DNA from 3 places in the Amphritea sp. GJ51-11 genome. Region 2 is predicted to be linked to each of the others. Evidence: predicted binding sites of a transcription regulator. Region 2 holds the regulator's gene; each other region holds the start of a gene.
What was found. The regulator FNR, encoded in region 2, switches genes on or off when oxygen is low (the NO sensors DNR and NnrR bind a similar motif). The targets are predictions, from matches to a motif close to TTGATNTANATCAA.
Positions count from the first base shown of each region.

Region 1 (6,283 bases), 130 kb from region 2:
GTTCAATTAGAAACAGAGGTGCCGGTTTTAACGGCGGTGCTTACGCCTCATCACTTTCATGAACATGATGAACATAAAGACTATTTCTCGCGTCATTTTATAAAAAAGGGCATTGAGCTAGCACATGCGTGCGATCGGGCTATTCAGTTAACTGCAAAAGCGAAGAGAGCATTAGTCAGTTAAGCGACTATTAATAAGATGGCGTTGATACCGTCAGGGTGTCACGTCGTCGATCATGTTAATCGTAGACGGTTTGTTATAGAAAGCTCATTAATATTGCAGTGCCTGTCCCAGACAATATAGATAAGAAACGAGTCCGTCATGTTTAAACGATTTTACAACTGGTTGGAAAACCGGCGCGTTATAAAAATGGGCTTTACTGAGCAAGAGTGGGAATCGGCTATTGCGGATTGGCCTGTGATGGCGCGCTATCGAGGTGCAGAGCGAGAGGTCTTGCGAAAGATGAGCTTTCGTTTTCTGGTTCGAAAGCAGTTTGAATCAGGTGCAGAATTCCAATTTAACCGTGAGATGTGTTTAAAAATTGCTACGATGGCCTGCGTTCCGATTCTGCATTTAGGTTTGGATTGGTACGATCACTGGCATACCCTTATTTTATATGAGGGAGACTTTGTCCCCAATCGTCCTTATCGCACTGATGATGGGGTCGTGCATGCTCAAAGCCCTGGGTTGAGCGGCGAAGCATGGCTTAGAGGGCCCGTTATTTTATCTTGGCAATCAGTGTGTGAAAGCGGTGTGCATACTCGACAGAGTAAAGCGAGTAATGTCGTCATACATGAATTAGCTCACAAGCTAGACATGCTACGTGATGGTGCTAATGGCGCACCACCGATGCATCCTGATATGAGTGCAGGTGAGTGGCATGATATTTTTACCGCGGCTTGGGATCGTTTACAGCATGATTATAAAAAGCACCGTCCACTTCCCTTAGATGATTATGCTTTAACAAGCCCGGCTGAATTTTTTGCCGTCTGTAGCGAAACCTTTTTTGAAGACCCTCATAGTGTGAAGACACATATGCCTGAAGTGTACCGGCTGCTTAGCCGATTCTATCGGCAAGAGCCGTAGGGGGCGCTATACCGAGTTATAAGGATTTCACAGTCAATCCGATTAACGCCCAGCCAGAGCGTTCCTCTGATTGAAGAAAATCTTGCTTACATTTACCCAGTTGAGAACTGCCTGTCCAAGCTAATAGTTAGCGGGCGGAGTGGACTCTTTTGGACTACATTGTTGGATAGTGGATCAGCTTGTGAGCAAGAGTGAAGCGTTATTATTCAGACTTTGATCCCATACTCCAGTGTCGTGAGATAACAGACTATCCTGCCTGGACAATAGTGAGCATGCTGACACGATGATCAACATGTTGCGTTTCAATTTCATAAGTTAGGGAGAAACGAATGAATCAAACATATCGTGCAAGGGTCTACGCAATATTGTTACTGCTGATGTTATATGGCTGTACACCGCTTATTGGCCCTCATAGTCCTGCGGCCTATGAGAACGCCACTTCTCTGAAAGCTGAAGTTTTAACCGTTCTAAGTAAAGCGAATACACCCTATGTGGACAATGAAGCGGCGATCGATGCGATTAAGCTTAAAGCAGAAATGGCGTATGAATTTGTCAAAGGGGTGCCCGGTAGTCGGTTATCGGCTAGACAGTGGGAGATACTTAAAGACCCCGAAGGTGATCTTTTAGGTAAATTCTTTAAACGCTGGCAGGAGCGTGGAACCCTTTCTAACATTCTTATTCAAGAATATAAGGCGTTAGCGGCGGATGCATTTGACGAGATCATTTGCTTAGAAGCCAATAAGAATGAAGCGACAGACTGCAGCGTAAGAGGAGCACCTAATCATGGCTGATTTCGATGATTTTTTAGCGGCGTTAAAAGACAATGCCGCAGTATTAGCAAAAGAGACCTTTGATGGTTATGAAGCTCAAGCGAAACAGGATGCCGAGACATTTATTGATAAAGCAAAAGATGATCTGAAACGCTGGACGAAGTTACTTGCCGACGGTGATATCAACGAGGAGGACTTTAGTGATCTCGTCAATGCTAAAAAGGCGCTGGCCGAAATGTTTGCGCTTCGTCAAGCCGGTCTCTCGCTGATTAAATTAGAAAAATTCCGTAAAGGCTTTATCAATCTGGTGGTCGATACGGCCTTTGAGGTGTTTGTTTAAACTTGCAGCATCTCTTGTTACCCCGCCTTCATGTCAGTCGGTAGGCAGTATCGCTGTGGCCTATCGGCAATCTTCTCTTCTAACGACGATGATCCAATAGCATTTATATCGGCCAGTTTTGCAGAGAAATTTATACGTAGCAGGCCAACGATCATTATTTTCGGTTAGAATATCGGCCGGTCAATCGGCTGATGAACAGGCAGCGTTCACGCTTAATGCCTTCTTCGCCCGCGGCCTTCATTATTTATAGCGCATACAAAAGGACATCGTATGACAGAGCTAGGGTTTTATCTCGGCCTCCTTATAGCCATTATTGGGTCAATAGGCTTAATCATTGCGGCTTTCAGAACCAGCATTCTGTGGGGATTAGCTGTTTTGTTTCTTTGGCCCTTTTCCATCTTTTATTTGTTTTTTCATTGGCAAGAGGCGAAAGGCGCATTCAAATTACAGCTGTTTGGATTTCTCATCCTTATCGTCTGTGCTTTTATCAGTGAGTGCGATGCATCTTCATCGGTTAATGTCGTCCACTTAGGTGGGCATTCTGCCAAACCCACGCATGGCACTGCAGCGGCGTCTAATATCACGCATCGATTTAGATGTGATGGCCGGCAGTATTGCAGCCAAATGCACTCCAAAGCTGAGGCGGTATTCTTCATCAACAACTGTCCTAACACGAAGATGGATGGAGATCATGATGGCCGGCCTTGCGAAAATGATTCTAGATTTTAGGGTATTACTGCTCGCCGTGTTATTACGTTTGTTATAAGGAAAGCATTAATGAAGCGTTGTTTTAAGGTGGTTAGTGGGGGGGTTATTTCATGGCTAATGGTTGGCTGCACGAATACGCCCCTGTTGCCTAATTCACAGCATTTCCATGAAGTTTCATATCAATGTGAGCGAGGTAGCGCGATGGTTCATTTCTATCCGCAACAATCTCGGGCGGTACTTATTCGTGATAATCAGGCGATTGAGTTACGACAGGAGCCCACTGCGTCGGGCTTCCTCTATAGCAATGTTAAGGTGAGTATCAGAGGCAAGGGGGATCGTATGTCTCTGGAAATAGGACGGATGATGCCCATTGCTTGTCATGCTGAATAACGGCCGCATTATTGGGCTATGGCATTACCCGTTTAATGTCTTATCAGGCGGGTGAAGAGCTGGATAAAGGTACATTGAAAATGTGTGTTAACCCAGTATGAAGAGGAGCCTTTATCCGTAAACATCATTCATATGGAAGGTCGTCGGGTTAATGCGAAAACCCGCCGTTTTATCGATTTGGCCGTGCAGACCTTAAAGCAGAACCCTTTTATTATTGCATAACCTTGCTGCTCAATATCGGGATGAATATCTGCGTTTTTATCAAGCCGTTATTTCAGGGCCTGTTCCAAGTGTTTTAAATGCCAGTTAAGTGCCAGTCACCGACCACGTTGACTCTTGTTGTGCATCAATGCGGGCAGAGTGTTTTCTTCTTATAGTACTTAAGGTGTTATCCGCCTTAGCAAAACTTTACATAACCTTACATGAAAGGGCTTATTTGTGTCGTGATGGGCTGTGTAGAATAGGGTTCCGGATTTGAGCAGGTGACCACGTCTGGTGTCGGTCGCCTCTTTGTTTGCCGGGTATGTAACGGTGCCCTCGGTCCGGTGTTTTAAATGGAATTTACTGAAGACGATCGATCATGAAACAGATTAAAATTTTCTTTGTTGCGTTGTTGTTGATATTGACTGCGGTATGGCTGTTGGCTGATAGCTTGCTTCCAGAACCGTTCACCTATTTCAGTTTTCGTCATGTGTTTGTGCAATACAGTGGTGTTATCGCCATCGGTGTGATGAGCATTGCCATGATGTTAGCGCTGCGGCCGAAATGGCTTGAACCCCATCTGGATGGGTTAGATAAGATGTACCGCTTGCATAAGTGGCTCGGGATTACCGCGCTGGTGGTCTCAGTGGTTCACTGGTGGATGGCTCAGGGCACTAAGTGGATGGTTGGCTGGGGCTGGTTAGAAAAGCCGGAGAGAGGTCCGCGTGGTACTGAAACACTGGGCTTTATTGAAGACCTGTTTCGCAGTCAGCGAGGTTTTGCCGAGTCGGTCGGCGAGTGGGCGTTTTACGCAGCGGTAGCGTTGATCTTGTTGGCATTAATTAAACGCTTTCCTTATCATCTGTTTATTAAAACTCACCAACTGATCTCTATTGCTTATCTGGTGTTGGCTTACCATGCGTTAATCTTAATCGAATTTGATTATTGGTTGCAGCCTGTGGGCTGGGTGATGGCATTGTTGTTAGCTGGCGGCAGTATTGCGGCGGTGCTCGCATTGACAGGGCAGATAGGTAAGGGCCGCAAAGCGCAAGGGGCTATTGATGGTTTAACCTACTACGATGATCTGCGAGTGCTTGAGGTGAGTGTGTTGATGAAGCAGGGATGGGCGGGTCATCGCGCTGGTCAGTTTGCTTTTGTCACATCCAACCGCAAAGAGGGGGCTCACCCCTATACCATTGCTTCGGCTTGGGATCAGGATGATGGTCATATAGTGTTTATCACTAAAGCACTGGGCGATCATACTAGTCGTTTGCGGGAGACGCTAAAAACTGAGATGCCGGTGACCGTTGAAGGCCCCTATGGTTGTTTCGATTTTGGTGATCCTCAGCCACGGCAGATTTGGGTCGGTGCCGGTATCGGTATTACGCCATTTGTGGCGCGTCTTAAAGAGCTGGCTAAAACCCCCGGCGATAAGCCGATTGACCTGTTTCATTGCACCGCCGATTATGATCAGTCGGTGATCGAAAAACTGACCGCGGATGCAGAAGCGGCGGGCGTTAAACTGCATGTGCTGGTGAGCGGTAGAGATGGCCGTTTGGATTGTAATCGAATCTGTCAAACAGTGCCCGAGTGGTCGTCTGCCAGCGTGTGGTTTTGCGGCCCGTCTGGTTTTGGTTTCTCGCTGCGAAAAGATTTTTTGGCGCAAGGATTATCCGCCAAACACTATCATCAAGAACTGTTCCAGATGCGCTAAGTTAGCATTGATCGCGTGAATGATTAGAGTGTCAAACAGGCTAAAAATACTGCCGCTTGCTGGCCTATAAAAGGGCTGGCAAGTGGCGTTTTGGGTTGCCATAACAAGACGGAAGATTTTTTGCGTGTTACATGGTCCAGATCAACAAATAATGGGCAACCTTGGACTATAGTTAGTTTCTCGAAGTGGTTTTTATATTTTATTTTTCGATAAAGGGATTGTTTTAATATGGCTATTCATGAATTTTTTGTTCCCAATGTATCCCTAATGGGCGAAGGCTGTTTTAGTAAACTGCCTGAGCGGGTAAAAATGCTAGGCGGTAAAAAACCGCTGGTTGTGGCGGACAAAGGTATGACGTCGTTGGGCTATACGGCGCGCTTGACCGAGTTGTTACAGAGTGAAGATATTGCCAGTGTGGTTTATGATGACACCGTACCTAACCCAACGGACACTAACGTGGCTGATGGCGTGGCGATTTATCAAGAGAATGATTGTGACATGCTGATCTCTTTAGGGGGCGGTAGCGCACACGATTGTTGTAAAGGTATCGGGCTGGTGGCTTCTAGCGGCGGCACTATCCATGATTACGAAGGTTTAGATCAGGCGACAGCGCCATTACCACCTTACATCGCGGTCAATACCACTGCCGGTACTGCCAGTGAAATGACGCGCTTCACCATTATTACCAACACTTCTAATCATGTGAAAATGGCGATTGTTGATTGGCGAGTAACGCCCGATGTTGCCATTAATGATCCTGCTCTGATGGTCGATATGCCACCGGCACTGACCGCAGCAACAGGCATGGATGCGCTGACTCATGCGGTCGAAGCCTATGTTTCTACGGCGGCAACACCCATTACCGATGCTTGTGCGATGCAAGCGATCCGCTTGATTGGTAAGTATCTGCGCAACGCGGTTGCTCGTGGTGATGATATGGTGGCTCGAGATAAGATGGCTTACGCGGAATACCTCGCGGGGATGGCATTCAATAATGCGAGCCTAGGCTATGTGCACGCGATGGCCCACCAACTGGGTGGTATGTATAACCTGCCACATGGCGTGTGTAATGCT
Region 1 is NZ_CM147881.1:1,817,618-1,823,900, forward strand. It holds gene AC0L4K_RS07915 (6,7-dimethyl-8-ribityllumazine synthase) at 1-183, shown strand, start outside; gene AC0L4K_RS07920 (M90 family metallopeptidase) at 322-1,086, shown strand; gene AC0L4K_RS07925 (hypothetical protein) at 1,416-1,877, shown strand; gene AC0L4K_RS07930 (hypothetical protein) at 1,870-2,196, shown strand; gene AC0L4K_RS07935 (excalibur calcium-binding domain-containing protein) at 2,467-2,925, shown strand; gene AC0L4K_RS07940 (MliC family protein) at 2,974-3,294, shown strand; gene AC0L4K_RS07945 (ferredoxin reductase family protein) at 3,875-5,209, shown strand; gene AC0L4K_RS07950 (iron-containing alcohol dehydrogenase) at 5,438-6,283, shown strand, end outside.
Region 1: AC0L4K_RS07945 (ferredoxin reductase family protein) is a predicted target of FNR. The motif match lies at 3,631-3,644, and genes of this name have one in related genera.

Region 2 (6,283 bases):
GTCGGCGGCACCATTAATGTTGAAAACCCCATTCATGTTGAAGTCACCCAGGTCGGCGCCAGCTCGCAGCTGTCAGCGATTGTGCGCTTACTTGAACGCGCCCATGAGGAAAAACCCAAAGTTGCTCAACTGGCGGATAAAGTCTCCGGCTATTTTGTTAGCGCTGTTCTGCTGATTGCCGCAACTGTCGGCCTGTACTGGTGGCAAGTCAACCCCAGTCACGCTTTCTGGGTAACCCTGTCGGTACTGGTGGTCACGTGCCCCTGCGCCCTGTCCTTGGCGACCCCAACGGCACTGACCGCAGCAACCGGCACCCTTCGCCAACACGGACTGCTAATTACCCGCGGCCATGTGCTAGAGAGCTTAGCGAAAGCCACTCATATCGTCTTTGATAAAACCGGCACCTTAACCGAAGGTAATCTGTCGATACAGCAGAGCCAAATACTGGCAGATTTGACCCCGCAGCAATGTCTTGAGATCGCAGCATCACTGGAAGCCCATTCCGAACACCCGATCGCAAGAGCTTTTCACAAGGCCACCCAGCTAACCTCCATATCGGCCGCCGAACAACTCACCAACCATGTCGGCTTGGGTCTCGAGGGGAGCATTAATGGCCAGCGCTTTTTTATCGGTAAGCCGCAATTTGCCAGCCAAGCCTGTGGTCAATCCCTGAGTTTCGATGATGCACCGGATAGCCACTGCCAATGGTTACTACTGGCCAATGATGATCAACCGTTGGCGTGGTTTGGTTTAACCGACCCCGCCCGCAAACAAGCCGCGACGATGGTGCAACAACTAAAACAAATGGGGCTTGAAGTGCAGATGCTTACCGGTGACAGTTCTGCTGCCGTGGGCCATATTGCACAACAGCTCAAGATCGACAAAGTAGTCTCCGGCGTTAGCCCTGCACAGAAGCTACAGCATATCCAACAACTGCAAGATAACGGCGCACAGTTGGTGATGGTCGGTGATGGCATTAATGATATCCCGGTGCTGGCCGGCGCACAGACCTCCATCGCCATGGGCTCGGCTACCGATTTGGCCAAAACCAATGCGGACGCGGTGTTAATGTCCGGTGAACTGATGCGCTTACCTCAGGCTCTACGATTGGCTCGACGCACCCGTAGCAACATTCGCCAAAATCTGAGCTGGGCACTGTTTTATAACCTGATCGCTCTACCCCTTGCTGCAGCCGGCATGATCGCCCCGTGGATGGCGGCAATCGGCATGTCAGTAAGTTCGTTAGTGGTGGTCGGCAACGCCCTAAGGCTGACTAAACTTGGCCGCCCCGATCGGGTAGAATAGTCACAACAATCTGAGTGAAGCACTGCTATGTCAATTATCTACCTGCTTATTCCTATCGCTATCATGCTGGCGGGTATCGCTATATGGGGTTTTTTCTGGTCAGTTAACAGCGGTCAGTTAGACGACCTTGAATCCCCGGCTCACAGCATTCTCTATGACGATGATGAACATCTCATTCCGGACGAAGCCAAGCCCAAGCAACCTAAGCCTGCCGACAAAACGCAATGACCGAACCCGTAACGGCTCTTACGGCCCTCCTGCTCGGCTTACTCGGTAGCGCCCACTGCTTAGGCATGTGCGGCGGCATCTCTAGTGCCGTATCCATGGGCATCGACAAAAAAAACCAACGCCCGCTGTTGCTGCTACTCGGATTCAATCTGGGGCGAATCTCCAGTTACACCGTGGCCGGCGCACTGCTCGGTAGTCTCGGCTGGCTTATCAGTTCCCCGGACGTGTTTATCGTGCTACGCACATTAGCGGGCCTGATTCTGATATTAATGGGTCTCTATGTAGCACAGATCTGGCGCGGCTTGGCCTATCTGGAAAAACAGGGAAACCACCTCTGGCGACATATTCAACCCCTCAGCCGAAAACTCTTACCCGTGAGCAATCCCTTACAGGCTCTAGCGCTGGGTGCACTTTGGGGTTGGTTACCTTGCGGGTTGGTCTACAGCACCTTAATCTGGAGCGCCACGGCCGGCGACTGGAAAGTGTCCGCGATGATGATGGCCTGCTTTGGTTTAGGCACGGTACCCGCTATGCTCGCTACCGGTTTGCTCGCCAATCAAGTGCAAGCCTTACTTAAAAACAAAAAAGCACAAACCATTGCTGGATTGCTAATTATCCTGTTTGGGCTATATACCATTCCTTGGCCGGGGCTTGGCGTGAACCTTTATTGATTGGTATCAATACGGGTTGGGGAAAAATCCTTATAATCGCCTCCCTTTGCAGTAAGAGTGAGAAATGTTGTGAACCAGAACAACCTGATTAAATGGGATCTCGATCTGATCCGCCGTTATGACCTGTCCGGCCCTCGCTACACCTCTTACCCTACTGCAATTCAGTTCGACCCTGAGTTATCGGCGGTAGATCTGGTAAACACGGGCCAACAAACCGCCGATAAGACAGCACCGTTATCGCTCTATGTGCACATTCCATTCTGTGCGCATGTTTGTTATTACTGCGCCTGTAATAAGGTCATCACCCGTAATCGAAAAAAAGCTCAGCCCTATCTCGATACCTTATATCAAGAGATGACCCAGTTATCTCAATGGTATTCTGATGCTCGTACGGTTGAACAGCTACATCTTGGCGGCGGCACACCCACTTTTATCAGCAATCAGCAGATGATTGAGCTGATGCAAAAGCTCAGAGAAAATTTCACCCTGCTAGATGATGATTCCGGTGATTACTCCATCGAGATTGATCCCCGCGAAGTGGATCATGAGATGCTTAAAGTGCTCCGAGAGATCGGTTTTAACCGGGTCAGCTTTGGTGTACAAGATATTGAGCTAAAAGTGCAGCAGGCGGTTAACCGGGTACAACCGGTTGAAGAGATCGCCGATGTACTCCATGAAGCCCGTCGTCTCGGCTTCCGCTCCATCAATATCGATCTGATCTACGGCCTGCCACACCAGACACTGGCCAGCTTCACCAAGACACTGGACACCATTATTGAGTTGAGCCCTGACCGACTATCCGTGTTTAACTATGCCCATATGCCGGATCGTTTCCGTTCTCAGAGCCATATCAAAGCCGAAGATCTGCCTAGTCCCGAAACTAAACTGGCGATTCTAGAAACCACCATCAGCAAGCTGATGAGTGCTGGCTATGTTTATATCGGCATGGATCATTTTGCTAAACCTGATGACGAACTCGCCTTAGCACAACAAAACGGTAAACTTCATCGTAACTTCCAAGGGTATACCACCCACAGCGATTGCGACCTAGTGGCGATGGGTGTGTCATCGATCAGTCAGATCGGTGATGTGTATTATCAAAATGAACATGATATGAGTGCTTATACCAGCGCCGTCGAAGCGCGTACAAACGCGATTAAACGGGGTGTCACACTTAGCACCGATGATCGCATTAGACGAGCTGTGATCACCCAACTTATCTGTCATTTCCAGCTCGATATGGCCGCTATCGACGCGCAATTTGATATCAACTTCGCCGATTATTTCGCCGAGGAACTGCAGGAACTGCAAAAGTTCACCGGCGATGGCTTAGTCGTCCTCGGTGATAAGCGTATCGATGTTACCCCTGCCGGACGCTTACTTATCCGCCGCATCTGCATGGCCTTTGATGCTTACATTCCTAAGCAGGAAGCAACCAAAGGCTTCTCCCGCATCATTTGATACGGGAAATACTTCACCCTGCCGTTGATTTAGTAGATAATCACTTATAAGCACTATCTAATAAATCAACGAAGACAGGACATAGTTATGGGCAACCATAAGGCATCAGAAGGGAAACTACACAGCTTAAGACAGGTGCATTGCAATACATGCAGCCTGAGCTCTTTATGTTTACCTGTGTCCCTGAACATGACTGAAATCGATCGGCTCGATAATATTATCGATAAGAGCCGCCCGCTGAAAAAAGGCGATCACCTCTTCCATCAAGGTGAGGCCTTCTCTTCTGTCTACGCTATTCGCGCGGGCACCCTTAAAACCTATACTCTGACCAATGAGGGTGAAGAACAGATTACCGGCTTTTACTTCCCCGGCGAAATGGTCGGCATCAGTGGTTTTGATAGCGAACAATACCCTGTTTCAGCAAAAATTCTTGAAACAACCACCGTCTGCGAAATCCCTTTTGAACGGCTCGATGAGCTATCAGGACAGATGCCAGAGTTGCGCCGCCAGATCCTACGGACACTGAGCAAAGAGATTCGTGATGACCAGCAGATGATGCTGCTATTGAGCAAGAAGAATGCTGAACAACGCGTTGCGACCTTCCTAATTAAACTATCGACTCGCTTCAAATTGCGTGGTTATTCAGAAACCCAGTTCCGTTTATCCATGTCGAGAAACGAGATCGGTAACTACCTTGGCTTAGCCGTCGAAACCGTTAGCCGTATTTTTACCCGGTTCCAAAAAATGGAGCTGGTACGGGTCGATGGTAAAGAGATCGAACTGAGCAACCTCGAAGAGATCTATCGTCTATCCGGTGAATCTCAAGACATTCCGATGTCTGAGAACAAAACCTGTCCGCTCGACTAAACCTCACTTGCAACATCCTAATACCCGCTCTTTAGCGGGTATTATTTTGATCGTACTGGCCCCTGATCGGGCTACTCGATATTAGCCCTACTGTTTTAAGGTACCCCCGATGAGTTTCGATGAATGTTATATAAAGTCAGTTATGCGCACGATAGCGGACTGGCCAGAACCTGGCGTCATGTTCAGAGATATCACCCCACTGTTTAAAGACCCCAAAGCCCTGAGAATGATTGCCGATGCCTTTATTCAGCGCTATATCGATACCGAAGTCACCCATATTGCCTGTATTGATGCCAGGGGGTTCTTGTTTGGTTCAATCATCGCTTATCAACTCAATCTGCCATTAGTGCTGGTACGAAAAAAAGGCAAACTGCCGGGTAAAACTATTCATCGCGAATATGCCCTTGAATACGGCACCGCCGCCGTCGAAATGCAAGTCGATGCGGTCGCTGCTGGCGACAAAGTGCTGATCTTTGATGATCTGATCGCCACCGGCGGCACCATTCTCGCCGCCAGCACCATTATCAAAGAGCTCGGTGCTGAAGTGTATGAAGCCGCTGCTCTTATTGATCTACCCGATCTCAACGGCTCAGAGCTGATTCAGCAAAGCGATATTCCTGTCTTTACCTTATTGGCCTACGAAGGCCTTTAATCCTCTACGCATGTCACGGGCACCCAACAACGCGCTCTACACCGAGCAACGGTGCCCCAACGCTAATCACCTTAATATTATCAAGATCAGTTCTGTCCCACCGCCGGATATCGCTTTACAATAGCCACTCTTTTTTTATCTGTTATTAAGGGCTTATTCTCATGTGGTTCAAAAATGCCATCTTTTACCGTTTCACCCAGCAGTTTAGTTACACCCCTGAAGCCCTTGAAGAAAAACTCAGCGAGAAAGCCTTTACCCCCTGTGGTAGCCAAGAACTTAGCCGCTTTGGCTGGGTAAGCCCCAGTGGCGATCTCTCCGAAATGCTCGTACATGCTGGCAACGGCTTTATGCTGATCGCGGCACAAAAAGAAGACAAAATCATTCCCACCCAGGTGATCCGTCAGCAGCTGGATAAGAAAGTGAAGCTGATCGAGGATGAGCAAGCCCGCAAGGTCTATAAAAAAGAGAAAGACCAGCTCAAAGATGAAATTGTTTTGGACTTACTACCGCGCGCATTCAGCAAGTTCCAAACGACTTGGGCACTGATCGCCCCAGCACATAACCTGCTTATCGTTGATGCCAGCAGCCACAAGCGCGCCGAAGAACTACTCAGCCACCTACGCAGCTTATTAGGCTCTCTGCCGGTTGTATTGCCGGATGTTAATCATGCCCCTTCTGCAGTCATGTCTCATTGGCTAGAGCAGCCAGAAGAACGTTACACCGGCCTAGAACCACTGGATGAGTGCGAGCTGAGAGACAGTGCAGTCGAAACCGGCATTATCCGTTGTAAAGGCCAAGATCTTGATAGCGATGAGATCCGCCACCACCTTGAAGCAGGCAAACGAGTCGTCAAACTTGCACTGGAATGGCAAGAGAGCCTTAACTTCATTTTGCAGGATGACCTGTGTATCAAACGGATTAAACTCTCGGATCAACTGAAAGAGAAGATGGATCAGGACAGTCCTGATGAAGCCTTTGCGCAATTTGATGCCGACTTCGTACAGATGTCACTGGAACTCACCCGCTTGATTCCAGCACTAACCGAAGCCTTTGGTGGTCAAGCCCAGCGCCCTTAGAAGCGACCGGCTAATGTCACGCT
Region 2 is NZ_CM147881.1:1,946,518-1,952,800, reverse strand. It holds gene AC0L4K_RS08555 (heavy metal translocating P-type ATPase) at 1-1,305, shown strand, start outside; gene ccoS (cbb3-type cytochrome oxidase assembly protein CcoS) at 1,333-1,533, shown strand; gene AC0L4K_RS08545 (sulfite exporter TauE/SafE family protein) at 1,530-2,204, shown strand; gene hemN (oxygen-independent coproporphyrinogen III oxidase) at 2,274-3,665, shown strand; gene fnr (fumarate/nitrate reduction transcriptional regulator Fnr) at 3,753-4,532, shown strand; gene AC0L4K_RS08530 (adenine phosphoribosyltransferase) at 4,642-5,184, shown strand; gene rdgC (recombination-associated protein RdgC) at 5,346-6,260, shown strand.

Region 3 (6,283 bases), 1.7 Mb from region 2:
ATATGAACGCTAACTACCCACAGGCACAGTTTAAAATCAAGCGCATGGAAATTGGTCCATCCACCGATGCCAAGATCGAAGCTCGCTTCAGTGGCCCTGATCCGGATGAATTGCGGCGTTTAGCCAGCGAGGCTGTCACACTCTTAAAGGCCGATCCTGGGGCACGCAATATTCGTCACGATTGGCGTCAACGGAGCAAAGTCATTCGGCCCCAATTTAATGAAGCGATGGCTCGCCGCGTTGGTATCAGCAAACAAGATATCGATACCTTACTACTGACCACCTTCTCAGGGCAACAGGTTGGCCTCTACCGCGAAGGCACTAAATTACTGCCGATTATCGCCAGAGCCCCTCAGGCAGAGCGTCTAACGATTGACAGCCTACCAGAGCTGCAAGTCTACAGTCAGGCCACTAACGCTTATGTACCCATTACACAGGTAACCAACGGCTTTAAAACAGACTGGGAAGATTCGCTGATTATTCGCCGAGACCGTAAGCGCACGATTACGGTAATGGCCGATCACGATGTACTCGGCGATGAAACCGCCGCTACCCTGTTCAACCGGGTTCGTCCAGGCATTGAAGCGATTCCATTACCACCGGGTTATACACTCGAATGGGGCGGCGAATATGAATCATCTAGTGATGCCCAAGCAGCGCTGTTCGGTGGCTTACCACTGGGTTATCTGTGCATGTTTATCATTACGGTACTGCTGTTTAATTCGGTACGAGCACCCTTGGTTATTTGGGCGACCGTACCGTTGGCACTCATCGGGGTATCGTTTGGCTTATTGGTCATGAATGCGCCGTTTAGCTTTATGGCGCTACTCGGCTTACTCAGCCTGTCAGGCATGCTGATTAAGAATGGTATTGTCCTGGTTGATCAGATCAACCTCGAGCTATCTCAGGGTAAGGAGCCTTATTTAGCGGTCTTCCATTCGGCTATCAGCCGGGTGCGACCCGTGGCCATGGCGGCCATTACAACCATCCTGGGGATGATCCCACTACTATTCGATGTGTTCTTTAAATCGATGGCGGTCACCATCATGTTTGGCCTGGGCTTTGCGACGATTCTGACATTGATCGTGGTACCAGTCCTTTACACCATGGTCTATCGCATACCTCGCCCAGCACGAGCTAACCAATAAGCTAAAAACGGATGACACCTAACCTAACGGGGTGTCATCCGCCTAAAGCAAAACTTGAAACCGACAATCGAGCTAAGCTAACAACAGCGCAAGGCTGAAATCCGCTCGGTTATTCAATGCTGACCAACAGCTCGTGCCCTACCACTTCATCGATCACATCATAAGCGATACGGTATTCTTTACCTTCAAACTTAACGACAGCATAGTCATAACACATTTTTACAATGATGCAGTTAGCGACACTGTCACCCTTGGCGACACGAATGATATTGCGATTATGAAGCAGCATAGCAGAGCCTTAAAATACAGATAAATGAACAGAGACGGTGCCCATACTATCATTTTCTCGGTGCTATCAATATTCGGTTTTTACCTGGTGATTGAACGGGCGATATCAGCGCTATCAACAAACTACTTTAGCAGCGGGCCGAGGGAGGAAGGAGGAAGTTCAGCCAAAGGAGTAGCTCGGTACTTTTGCAGCAAGCGTTTCTTATTATCCAGATCAGGCGCCATGACAGCATGCTCGACCAGATTAAGATAACGATCGACCATCTTCAGTCGCCCTTCACGACGGTCAGTGCCATCACGGGCGGTTTCGAGAAACAGTTGAGCTAGATTTAAAACCGCTGCTTTATTATTAAAATCGAAATCTACCGCTGCACCGAACGATTTGATCGCCAGCCCGATCTTGCCCGATAGGTAGTGTTTAATACCCAGCCGATTGGCTTTATCACTCATATCCGGATTGAGCTGCTTAACCTGAGCATCCTGCTGTGCAGTCACGGGTTGAACTTTCTCCAGCACCGGCAACGCCTCACCCGACATCACTAACAGTTCACGGTCGATATCAATGGGATTATCTAACTCACGATTAATCAGTTTGGCATCCCGTAGAAAACGTTCCTTTTCGTTATCATCATCAAGATCTTCAGCCATCTGACTACGAATAAGAAATGACCGCACCTCAGCTTCTCTGTCCGTGGGAAACTGTTTACGGGCACTAATCAGCAGCCCATCAACCTCTCGCTCGATCTGCTCTTGGGTATTATCATCACTACTTTTGACTTCCATACGCCGTAGATTAGCCAGCTTGAGATAGGGTTCAGCGGAACGATAACAACTGTGCTTACCTAACGAAATCGAACGTCGATAGGCTCCTTTGGCCAGATCCAGCTCCTGAGTCTGAATCGCAACCCGTCCTAACTCCATCTGCCGCGGTATCCCTAAAGGTGCGCGGGTAGTCGCTTCTTTGAGTGTTTCACGGGCCTGTACCAAGTCTCCCATTTTCTCATGGACTTCAGCTAACAGATCATAAGCGGCGATCAACAAAGGGTTATCACTAATCAACTCTTGCAGTAATTGTTCTGCGGCGGTCAGATCATCTAAACCGCAATAGGCGCGACAGAGATAAAGCCCTGCCTCTTTATCCCGAGATTCCCAATAAATACCATCAAGAAGCTCACGCGCCTTCTCATATTCTCCGAGATCCAGCAGCAGAGTACCGCGTACTTTTTGCAGGTGGTTATATTCCGGGTGCTGCCGATCGATCAACGCTTCGCAGATCTGTAGGGCCTGATAACGTGCGCCAGACTCGATCGCCAGATCCACGGGCCGCAATGCCTGTTTGCGACGCATAATATGGTCGAGTCGGTATTTCAGTTCTTCTATCGAAAACGGCTTGGTAATCAGGTCATCGGGGTGACTATCAATGGCGTGGAGCACCACTTCTTGGGATGAATCACTGGTCATACACACCCAAGCAGCACTCGGTTTGATGTAGCCACGAAAGCGTGCCTCTTCCAAGATTTCAATTCCCGTGACACTATCACTCGCGTTATGCCCCAACAGAATGACATCAAAATCGTTTTGCGCGATAAACGGAATAATCTTGTCATTGATGGTCACGGCTTTAACATTGCCGATACCCAGCTCGCGCAACATATAGTAGATCGTTGCCCGCATATTACCGCTGCTGTCGATTAACAGAACATGCTTGTCCGTATAGTCGATCCGGATATCGGTTGAGTTGTTACGCACAGCGGCCACGGCTTACCTTGTCTTAAAACTGAGTTCAGTCAAGTATAAGAGCCACGTGCCCAAGGAGAAAGGGAAAACATACCAAAACGGGATCTGTTTCATGCAGACAAAAAAAGCACCGGGTGTAGGGTGAAACACTCGGTGCTAAATACAGTTCTATGCTGTGGAAAGAATAATATAGTCTTCCGGGCAACAAGGTACTGACATAGATCAACGGTAGACCGGGTTCGATATTTATTACCTACAACTTTTGACTAAGCGCTGCCACAGTGTTATTCCAGTAAACTAAATATAAATAAAAGAATCTGATCAGATATGACTACTGCATTTATTACTCATCTTGACCATGGTCTGCACAATATGGGGCCGGAACACCCAGATAGCCCTATTCGCCTACTGGCGATTCAAAAAGTTCTGCAGAAGACCGGGTTGATTGAGCATCTAAAACAGATGGAGTCAGTTCATGTGACCCCTGAGCAGATCCAACTGGCCCATGCTAATCTGCACCAAAAACGGCTAGAAATGAAAGTGCCGGTAGAAGGCGTGTTCTACGCCGACGAAGATACCGCGTTGTGCCCTGATTCCTTACATGCCGCTAGCCTCGCGGCGGGTTCTGCTATTTTAGCGACTAACCAGGTACTCGCAGAAAAAGTCGATAATGCTTTTTGCTCCGTACGCCCGCCCGGCCACCATGCTGAACACAATGCAGCCATGGGGTTTTGTTTTTTTAACAATGTTGCCATCGGTGCTATGCATGCGTTGCTGCAACCCAATGTTAACCGGGTGGCCATTGTCGATTTTGATGTACATCACTGTAATGGCACAGTCGATATTTTCAAAGATAAGCCTGAAGTATTAGTATGCTCGACCTTTCAGCACCCCTACTATCCAGAACGCTATGCCGATATCCAACGGGACAATATCGTCAACTGCCCTATCGAAGCCCACACCCGGGCGTCAGTTTTCCGTGAAAAATTAGAAAAGGTCTGGCTGCCGGCCATACAACAGCATAAGCCCGATATTCTGTTTATCTCCGCAGGCTTCGATGCTCACCATGAAGACCCCATGGCCGACCTCAACCTGACGGAAGAGGACTTCCGCTGGGCGACCCAATTATTAATGGATGCTGCCCGTACCACCTGCGGTGGGCGAATCGTCTCCGTGCTTGAGGGCGGCTACAACCCTGTCTCACTGGCGTTTAGCGTACAGGCACACTTAGAAGTGTTAGCCGGATATTAACGCACCACAGCCCGTTCCGGCGGGCTAACAGACAACATCGAGTAAACCCAGCGCCTAATTCACTCCAAATCACTTCAAACGACTTAGTCTAAAAACAAAAAAACCGCCCGGAGGCGGTTTTTTTAGTATCGAAGGTCTAGCCTACGAATTTGATCATCACACCTGCAGCCACCGCTGAACCGATAACACCGGCTACGTTCGGTCCCATCGCATGCATCAACAAGAAGTTTTGAGAGTTAGCCTCAAGACCCAGCTTATTGGACACCCGCGCAGCCATCGGCACCGCAGATACCCCAGCAGAACCAATCAATGGATTGATTGAATTACCACCGGCCATTTTGTTCATAATCTTCGCCATCAGTACACCGCAGGCAGTACCGATACCGAATGCAACAACACCCAACAACAGAATACCCAAGGTTTGCAGATCAAGGAACTTATCCGCAGACAGTTTAGAACCGACTGACAAGCCTAAGAAAATGGTCACGATGTTAATCAAAGCGTTCTGAGCCGTATCGCTCAAACGATCAACCACACCACACTCTCGCATCAGGTTACCGAAACAGAACATACCCAATAGTGGTGCCGCATCCGGTAGCAACAAGGCAACCAAAATCAACAATACGATAGGGAACATGATCTTTTCAGGCTTAGAGATATGCCGCAACTGAACCATGGCAATCTTACGTTCGGCTTCAGTGGTCAGCGCACGCATAATCGGCGGCTGAATCATAGGCACCAATGCCATATAGGAGTAGGCCGCTACCGCTATCGCACCGAGCAGATCAGGTGCCAGCAAAGACGCCACATAGATCGCCGTCGGGCCATCCGCACCACCGATAATACCGATTGCCGCAGCATCCTGAATGGTGAAATCCATGACCCCCAAAGTCGTCAGACTTACGGCCCCTAGCACGGTGGCAAAAATACCAAACTGTGCTGCAGCGCCAAGGAACAATGTTTTTGGATTCGCCAGCAACGGACCAAAATCGGTCATCGCGCCTACGCCCATAAAGATCAGCAGAGGTGCGGCACCTGAAGCAATCGCAACGGTATAGAAGTTATACAACATACCGTTATTAAAGCCATGATCGTTTGCCGCATAAACCGCTGCTGTATGGGTAGCTGCATCCGCTGCATGATAGGCGTGCGTTACCGCTTCCGGCTCGGCACTACCAATATTCAAGGCAGCAGCTAAGGTCTGCAACATTTCAGGGCCACCCAGATGGATGGCATTCTCAACTGCAGACATCGCCAAACCCGCTTCCGGGATATTGGCCATGATGCCACCGAAACCAATCGGCACTAACAGTAAAGGCTCAAAGTTCTTACGAATCGCAAGAAACAAAAGTAACAGGCCGATCAGAATCATAAAGACCTGACCTGGCGTCACATTGTATACCCCTGACGCGTGCCAGAGGTCCATTAGCTTATCCATTTAGAATCCGCCCTTACACCAGAGTCAGCAGACTGTCACCAACCTGTACAGTGTCGCCTTCTTTAACATCGATAGTAGAAACAGAACCGGCACGTGCTGCTCGAATCTCGGTTTCCATCTTCATCGCTTCCAGAATCACTAACACATCACCTTCTTGAACTGTCTGACCTGGAGAAACAATTACTTTCCAGATGTTACCAGCCAGTGGAGCAGGAACAGACTCTACAGGGCCTGCTGCCGGTGCTACTGCAGCCGCAGGCGCCGCTGCTGGTGCTGCGGCGGTGATATCGCCGCCTTCAGAAACCTGAACAACGTAGTTCTGACCATTAACATTAATAGTGTAAGTCTGTGGACCAGTATTCTTAGGTGCAGCCATTGCTAGGGCGTCCTCTAATGTAGGTGCGGGTTCAAATGCGTCAGG
Region 3 is NZ_CM147881.1:3,615,193-3,621,475, forward strand. It holds gene AC0L4K_RS16245 (efflux RND transporter permease subunit) at 1-1,148, shown strand, start outside; gene AC0L4K_RS16250 (hypothetical protein) at 1,258-1,437, opposite strand; gene AC0L4K_RS16255 (response regulator) at 1,560-3,185, opposite strand; gene AC0L4K_RS16260 (histone deacetylase family protein) at 3,501-4,424, shown strand; gene AC0L4K_RS16265 (sodium ion-translocating decarboxylase subunit beta) at 4,561-5,862, opposite strand; gene oadA (sodium-extruding oxaloacetate decarboxylase subunit alpha) at 5,876-6,283, opposite strand, start outside.
Region 3: AC0L4K_RS16260 (histone deacetylase family protein) is a predicted target of FNR. The motif match lies at 3,386-3,399, and genes of this name have one in related genera.